2 linked regions of the Geothrix sp. 21YS21S-2 genome follow. The protein of the gene in region 2 interacts with the protein of the main gene of each other region in a pairwise test. Links are inferred from orthologs where the notes say so. Each region holds a gene or a part of one and is shown on either strand. Other genes may lie near its edges.

Region 1 (3,715 bases), 2.1 Mb from region 2 along the record:
CACCGCCGCCCTGCCCTTCATGGACTGGGACACCCGCCGGCGTCCCGGCGCGGCGCTTCCCATGCGGGACACCATCCGGGCCCAGCCCCTGGAGGTGGGCTATGGCCTGCCCGCGCAGCTCACGTGGAAGCCCCGCCCGGTTTCTGCCGGCACGCTGCTCACCTGCCGGCAGGGCGCGGAGACCGTGCGGCGCGACGTCTCCGGGCAGGACCGGGCGGTCCTCACCCTGAACGCCTGGGCCGACCTGTGCCGGGTGGAGTCGCTCGTCCCGGACCCGGACACGGCCTGGGCCAGCTGCGTGGAAACCCGGCCCCTCCTTCCCCGGGGCCTGTTCCCCTGGCCGGGCCGCCCTGAAACCCCCTCGGCCGGGTTCAGCGAGCCCTCCGGCCTGGCCGCCCTGAAGCCGGGTCACGGCCCCCAGGGCGCCGCCCTGGTGGCCGATGCCGGGGACCATGTCCTGCGGGTCCTGGACGGGGAGGGCGAGGTTCGGACCTGGTGCGGGGAACCGGGCCAGCCGGGCCACCTGGACTCGCCCGTGGCCCGGAGCTGCCTGGGCCGCGCGCTGGCCTTCCTGACGGGGGCCCGGAAGGGTCCCGTCCGGTTCAACCGGCCCACCTTCCTGACCCTGGCCCGGATGGCCTGGGGGGACATGCCCTGGCGCCTGCTGGTGGCCGACAGCGGCAACCACGTCATCCGGACCGTGGCGGCCGACGGCACCGTCGGAACCCTCGCGGGCATGCCCGGCGAAGCGGGACATGCCAATGCCGCCGACGACCCGGGCCTGGCCCGCTTCAGCACGCCGCTGGGCCTGGCCTGGAACCGGCTGGACGCGACTCTGTACATCGCGGACCAGGGCAACGCGGCGGTGCGCAGGCTGGACCTGTCCGGCCGGGTCTCCACCTTCGCCGGCCAGCCCGGCAACCCGGGCACCCGGGACGGCCTGCCCCGCACGGCCCAGTTCACCAACCTCAAGGGGATCGTGCTTCCTCGTCGTTTGGCCGACCGGACCAGGCTCTATGTGCTGGACGGCCACGCGGTGCGGGAGATCAACCTGGGAAACGGCAGGGTGACCACACGCCTCGGACAGGTGGATGCCCCGGGCTTCCGGGACTTCGGCCCGGCCCCGGAATCCCGTCTCGTTCCCTGCCTGAACGACCCCTGGGACATCAAGGCGTGCCACCCCGGCTACCTGATCGCCGACCGCGGCAACGTGGACCCCCGGGGCGGAACCTGCCAGGCCCGCTTCACGATGCAGGGCGGCCCGAACGATATCCTGCCCGTCGCCTATACGGCCGACTTCCTGGAGCCCGACGGCACCCTGGCCGAACGGCGCACCGGCGACGGCTTCACCTGGCAGCCCATCAAGGCCGATGGCGTTTTCGCCCAGTCCGGTACCGGAACCGTCGTGGTGCGCTGCGTGACCCATCAGGGCCGCTCCGCGGGGGCGAAGGCCGATGTGGTGATTCCCTAGGCGTTCAGGGCCCGGCCGTACACGGCGCGGGCCGCCTCGGGGAAGGCCTCGTTGAGGGTGGGGTGGGGGTACATCGTGTTGATGAGCTCGTCCACGGTGAATTCGCCGCCCAGCAGCGCGAGGCTCGAGGCCACCAGTTCCGTGGCCTTGGGGCCGACGATGTGGATGCCGAGGATCTCGCCGTACGTCTTATCGGCCACGATCTTCACGAAGCCGTGGGGCTCGCCGATGATGTTGGCCTTGGCCAGAGGCATGAAGGGGAAGGAGCCCACCTGGACGTCGTAGCCCTTGTCCCGGGCCTGGGCCTCGGTGAGGCCGATGCAGCCCACCTCGGGGTCGCAGTAGGTGACGCTGGGCACCCGGTCGTAGTTGATGGGGTGGGGGTGCGCGTCCCTGCCCAGTTCCTTCGCGGCGTGCTCGGCGGCGACGATGCCCTCGTCGGAGGCCACGTGGGCCAGCATGGGGGTGCGCACGATGTCGCCGATGGCGTAGAGGCCGGGCTCGGCGGTGGCGAGGAAGGCGTCCACCTCCACGAAGCCGCGGTCCACCACGGCCTTGGTGGCTTCGAGGCCCACGCCGGCGGTGACCGGGCCGCGGCCCACGGCCACCAGCAGGTGGCTGCATTCCACCACGCCGCCCTTGTCGCCCTCCAGGCGGCAGACGACCTTGTCGGGGAAGCGCTCGATGGAGGCGATCTTCGTCTTCACCCGAACGTCGATCTTGTCCTTCTTGGCCAGGATCTTCGCCAGCTCCTCGCCCATGGCGGCGTCCTCGATGGGCAGGATCCGGTCCATGAACTCCACCAGCGTCACCTTGGAGCCCAGCCGCGCGAAGACCGAGGCGAACTCCACGCCGATGGCGCCCGCGCCCAGGATCACGAGGTGGCTGGGCAGCTCGGTCATGTCCATGAGGTGGTCGCTGTTCACCACGCGCACGCCGTCGGTCTCCATGCCGGGGAGTTCCTTGGGCACGGAGCCCGTGGCCAGGATGATCTTCCGGGCCTCGTGCGTCTCCCCCGCCACGTCCACCTTCCCGCCGCCCAGGAGCCTGCCGGCGCCCTTGAGCACGGTGACCTTGTTCTTCTTCATGAGGAACTCGACGCCCTTGCCGTTCTTCATGACGATGCGGTTCTTGCGCTTCACGATGGCGGCAAGGTCGGCCCTGAGGGCCGAGACGTCCACGCCGCCGATGCCGTACTCGGCGAGGTCGGACATCTGGTCGTACCGGTGGGCCGTCTCCAGCCAGGTCTTTGCGGGAATGCAGCCCCGGCGCAGGCAGGTGCCCCCCAGGCCCGCGGGATCCTTTTCCACGATGGCGGTGGCCAGCCCGAGCTGGGCGCCGCGGATGGCCGCGATGTAGCCTCCGGGGCCGGAACCGATGACGATGAGGTCGAATTGGGCCATTGCCGCACTCCTGGAAGGTCAGAAAGATCCAACCCCCATGTTCCCACCCTCGCTACCCTTTGGCCACCAGCGCTTTCACGGCTTCCCGGGCCGTCTCCCTGAGGAGGTCCAGGTCCTCAAAAGCGGAGGGATGGATGGGCCGGCCCACGTGGATGCGGAAGGTGCCCGGGGTCACCCGCCATCCGCCCGCGGGGAGCATCCCGAAGCCGCCCGTGAGGCCCAGGGGCACCAGGGGGACGTCGGCGTCCTGGGCGAGGTTGAAGACTCCCTTCTTGAAGGGCAGCAGCTCCCCGTCCCGGGTGCGGGTGCCCTCGGGGAAGGCGGCGACGGTGGCCCCGTCGTGGATGAGGCGCGCGGCGCGCTTGAGGGACGCGATGGCCTTGGGCCGGTTGCGGCGGTTGATGAAGATGCACCCGCCCATCCAGCAGGCCGGGCCCAGCACAGGGATGAGCAGCATCTCGATCTTGGCGAGGTACACCGGATGGTTCGGCAGGTTGCAGGTCAGCATCATGGCGTCCAGGTAGGACGTGTGGTTGGCGATGTAGATCACCGGCTGGCGCCCCTCCCGGATGTCCTCGGGCAGGTCCTCCCACCCGTCGACCTCGTGGCGCACCCCCCAGATCCGGCCCATGTGGGCGAAGTAGATCTGGGCCACCCTGCCCATGGCCCGGCGGCCGCCCATGAAGGCCGCCATCAGGAAGCCCGCCACCGTGAAAACGAAGAGCATCAGGAAGGCGTACATCAGCACCAGGAAGGGCTTGAGGAAAGGCCTTTTCATGGCGCGGCGACCACCTCGGCCGACTTGATCCTCACCGCGTATTCAGGGACGTTCTGCATGCCC
Region 2 (4,130 bases):
CGTCTGGACCACCGGAACGACCCTGCTCAGGTGCGCCCAGGCCCTGGGGGCCGCAGGGGCCCGGGACGTGGCGGTCCTGGCGCTCTTCCGGGCCGGGAAGCGGGGAGGCCGCTAGGCCGTGGTATGCTTCGCATCGGCCCCCAGGGAACCCTGGGATCTGTATGCCTTTGAATGGAGTCGACCATGCCGAGCACCGCCACGTTCACCCCCGGTCCCGTGGGTTCGTTCATCAAGCACCATTTCCGCCACTTCAACGCGGCGGCCATGGTCGACGCGGCCGAAGGGTACCGCACCCACCTCCTGGAAGGCGGAAAGATGATGGTGAGCCTGGCGGGGGCCATGAGCACGGCCGAGCTGGGTCTGAGCCTCGCCGAGATGATCCGCCAGGACAAGGTGCACCTCATCACCTGCACCGGCGCCAACCTGGAGGAGGACGTCTTCAACCTGGTGGCCCACGACTACTACGAGCGCGTGCCCCACTACCGGGACCTCACCCCCGCGGACGAGAAGGCCCTCCTGGACCGCCACATGAACCGGGTCACGGACACCTGCATCCCCGAGATGGAGGCCATGCGCCGCATCGAGAAGGCCATCCTCAAGGAGTGGACGGGGGCCGACGCGGCCGGGGAACGCCATTTCCCGCACGAGTTCCTCTACCGCCTCCTGCGCAGCGGCGCCCTCGAGGAGCACTACCAGATCGACGTGAAGAACAGCTGGATGATCGCCGCCTGCGAGAAGAACCTCCCGATCGTCGTTCCCGGCTGGGAGGACAGCACCCTGGGCAACATGTACGCCGCCGCCGTGATCCGCGGGGACGTGAAGAACGTCCACACGGTCCGCACCGGCATCGAGTACATGACCTGGCTGGCCCGCTTCTACCAGGACGTCACGAAGGACTGCACCCTGGGCATGTTCCAGATCGGCGGCGGCATCGCGGGGGACTTCCCCATCTGCGTGGTGCCCATGCTCCACCAGGACCTGGAGCTGGAGGCGCCGCTCTGGGGCTACTTCTGCCAGATCAGCGACTCCACCACCAGCTACGGCTCCTACTCGGGCGCCGTGCCCAACGAGAAGATCACCTGGGGCAAGCTGGGGGCGGACACCCCCAAGTTCATCGTGGAGAGCGACGCGACCATCGTGGCGCCCTTGATGTTCGCCTATCTGTTGGGGTGGTAGATCTTCCGGACGACCGGCACCCGGAACGTATAGGTCGTTAATATTTGCGACCTGGAGGTCTTGTTCTCTTGATCGGCCCGGGTTCCCTCGTTAAACTTGGCCTACCTTTTGGAGGTTCCAATGAAGCGTTCCATCCTCGCCATCGCCGTCGCCCTCTGCGCCGCGTCGTTCTCGTTCGCCAGCGTGACCATCCAGAAGGAAGCCAAGGCCAAGGATCCCAAGGTCACCTGCAAGACCTGCCACACCGCCATGCCCTGCACCAAGACCAACCTGACCGACGAAGGCAAGAAGTGGGTTCCCGCCAAGAAGTAGTGCGAAACCCCTGAACATCGGAAGCGCCCACCTCGCGGTGGGCGCTTTCCTTGTGGGCAGAAGCTTCTAGGCCAGGCCGAAGTCCGAGGTCTCCAGTTCCTTCTTGACCGCGGCCATGAACAGGTCGGCGGTGGAGCCGTCGATGATGCGGTGGTCGAAGCTGAGGGCGCTGAACATCACTTCGCGGATGGCCAGGACGTCCTGGCCCAGGTCGTCGGTCACGACCACGGGGCGCTTCTTCACGGCGCCCATGCCCATGATGGCCACCTGGGGCTGGTTGATCACGGGCAGGCCGAAGGTGTCGCCGAAGACGCCGGGGTTGGTGATGGTGAAGGTCCCACCGGAGATCTCGTCGGGCTTGAGCTGCTTGGAGCGGGCGCGGCCGGCCAGGTCGTTGAGGGCCAGGGCCAGGCCGCCCAGGTTCAGCTGGTCGGCGTTCTTCACAACGGGGACGATGAGGCCCCAGTCCAGGGCCACGGCGATGCCCAGGTGCACGTCCTGCTTGTAGACGATGGAATCCCCGTCGACGCTGGCGTTGACCACCGGATAGGCCCGGAGGGCCTTGGCGGCGGCCATCATGGCGAAGGGCATGTAGCTCAGCTTCGTGCCGTAGGCGGCCTCGAAGGCCTGCTTGTGCCTGGCGCGCAGTCTGGACACGTTGGACATGTCGATCTCGAACACGGTGTACACGTGGGCGCTGGTGTGCTTCGAGAGGACCATGTTGTCGCTTATGATCTTGCGCATGCGGGTCATGGGCTCGACCCGGACCCGCTCGCCGGGGGCGAAGGCGGGGACGGAGGGCGCGGCCGGGGCGGGGGCGGCCTTGGGTGCGGCGGCCACGGGGGCGGCGGGCTTGGCGGTCAGGAAGGCCTCCATGTCCTGCTTGGTGACCCGGCCCATCATGCCCGACCCCGGCACGGCGGTCAGGTCCACGCCGTGGTCCTGCGCCATGCGGCGCACCAGTGGGCTGGACCGGGTCCGCAGGCGGCCCTCGAGGGTGTCTTCGGCCGGGGCCGCGGGGGCGGCGGGGGCCGGGGCGGCTTGCGCAGCGGCGGCCTGGGGCGCCGCTGCCGGAGCGGCCTTGGGCTCGGACCCGCCGGCGGCGGGCTTCTCCCCGGCGGCCCCGATGCGCGCCACCACGGTGCCCACGGGGACGGTGACGTTCACGTCCACGAGGATCTCCAGCAGGGTGCCGGCGATGGGGGCGGGGATCTCGGCGTCCACCTTGTCCGTCGAGATCTCGTAGAGGGTCTCGTCCTTGCCGATGGCCTCACCCGGCTGCCGGTGCCACTTCAGGATCGTTGCCTCGGCGATGGATTCCCCCATCTGGGGCATGACGACGTCGAAAGCCATGTTCGTGCTCCTAGCTGTCGAGGCGGGGCGCCTCGGTGTGGTGCTTCGTGATCCGCTGGTAGGCGTGGGCCAGCTCCAGCAGGGGGACATCCGATAGGGAGGGGCCGATGAGCTGCAGTCCCACGGGCAGGCCCGAGGCGAAACCCGCGGGCATGGAAAGAGCGGGCAGGGCCGCCAGCGCGGGGGTGACGGTGAAGACGTCCGACAGGTACATCGCCAGGGGATCGCCGGTCCTTTCCCCCAGGGGGAAGGCGGTGGTCGGGCTCACGGGGGTGGCCAGGACGTCCACCTTCCCGAAGGCGGCCGCGAAGTCCCGCGTGATGAGGGTCCGGGCCTTCTGGGCCTTCAGGTAGAAGGCCTCGTAGTAGCCCTTGGACAGGCAGAACGCCCCCAGCAGGATCCGGCGCTTGGCCTCCATGCCGAAGCCCGCGTCCCGGGTGCCGGCGATCATGCCGTCCAGGGTGTCCGAAGCCGCCCTGGCGCCGTACCGCACGCCGTCGAAGCGGGAGAGGTTGCTGGAGACCTCGGAGGTGTTGATGAGGTAGTAGGTGTCGATGGCGAAGGGGGTGTGGGGCAGGGAGACCTCCACCAGCTCGGCGCCCTGGGCCTCCAGGTCGCGCAGCGCCGTCTCCAGGACGTCCCTGACGCCGGCGTCGATGCCTTCGCCGAAGTACTCGCGGGGCAGGCCCACCCGCAGGCCCTTGAGCGCGCGGGGCCGGAGGTCGCCCAGGCGCTCCCGTCCGGGCAGGTCCACGCTGGTGGCGTCCAGGGGATCGGGACCGGCCATGACGGAGAGGACCGCCGCCAGGTCCCGGGCGGAGCCGGCCACGGGTCCGACGATGTCCAGGGAGGAGGCCATGGCCGTGACGCCGTAACGGCTCAGCACGCCGTAGGTGGGCCGCAGGGCGGTCACGTTGCAGAAGCTCCCCGGCAGCCTCACGGACCCGCCCGTGTCGGTGCCCAGGGCGAAGGGGGCATAGCCCGCGGCCACGGAGACCACGGAGCCCGAGGAACTGCCCCCGGGGACCCGGGTGGTGTCCCAGGGGTTGCGGGCGGGGCCCGAGGCGCTGTGCTCGCCGCTGGAGCCCATGGCGAACTCGTCCATGTTGGCCTTGGCCACCGGCACCGCCCCGGCCTCCAGGAGCCGGCGCACGACGGTTGCGTCGTAGGGGGCCCGATAGCCGCGCTGGATGCGCGAGCCGTTGCCCACGGGGGCCCCCTTCCAGTGGAGGTTGTCCTTGAGGACCATGGGGATGCCCAGGACCGGCGTCCGCTCGCCCCGGGTCAGG

The links. Proteins that work in one complex are often made in the same cells at the same time.
Region 1: the proteins of RAH40_RS06675 (region 2) and lpdA interact in binary tests that used the Escherichia coli proteins (3 or more experiments, as listed by UniProt). The link is inferred for Geothrix sp. 21YS21S-2 from one-to-one orthologs.

What each region holds. Positions count from the first base shown.
Region 1 is NZ_CP132910.1:3,596,294-3,600,008, reverse strand. The notes cover bases 672-3,574. They hold lpdA (dihydrolipoyl dehydrogenase), read right to left. Parts: upstream 2,875-3,574; coding sequence 1,468-2,874; downstream 672-1,467. Other genes in these bases: RAH40_RS15885 (1-acyl-sn-glycerol-3-phosphate acyltransferase), read right to left, coding at 2,927-3,574; RAH40_RS15895 (hypothetical protein), read left to right, coding at 672-1,471. In the rest of the region: more of RAH40_RS15895, read left to right, coding at 1-671; more of RAH40_RS15885, read right to left, coding at 3,575-3,652; RAH40_RS15880 (peptidylprolyl isomerase), read right to left, coding at 3,649-3,715. UniProt on the Escherichia coli protein: Lipoamide dehydrogenase is a component of the glycine cleavage system as well as of the alpha-ketoacid dehydrogenase complexes.
Region 2 is NZ_CP132910.1:1,469,082-1,473,211, reverse strand. What follows is about bases 699-3,506. They hold RAH40_RS06675 (dihydrolipoamide acetyltransferase family protein), read right to left. Parts: upstream 2,842-3,506; coding sequence 1,555-2,841; downstream 699-1,554. Other genes in these bases: gatA (Asp-tRNA(Asn)/Glu-tRNA(Gln) amidotransferase subunit GatA), read right to left, coding at 2,852-3,506; RAH40_RS06680 (hypothetical protein), read left to right, coding at 1,297-1,488; RAH40_RS06685 (deoxyhypusine synthase family protein), read left to right, coding at 699-1,176. In the rest of the region: RAH40_RS06690 (ComF family protein), read left to right, coding at 1-115; more of RAH40_RS06685, read left to right, coding at 184-698; more of gatA, read right to left, coding at 3,507-4,130. UniProt on the Escherichia coli protein: E2 component of the 2-oxoglutarate dehydrogenase (OGDH) complex which catalyzes the second step in the conversion of 2-oxoglutarate to succinyl-CoA and CO(2).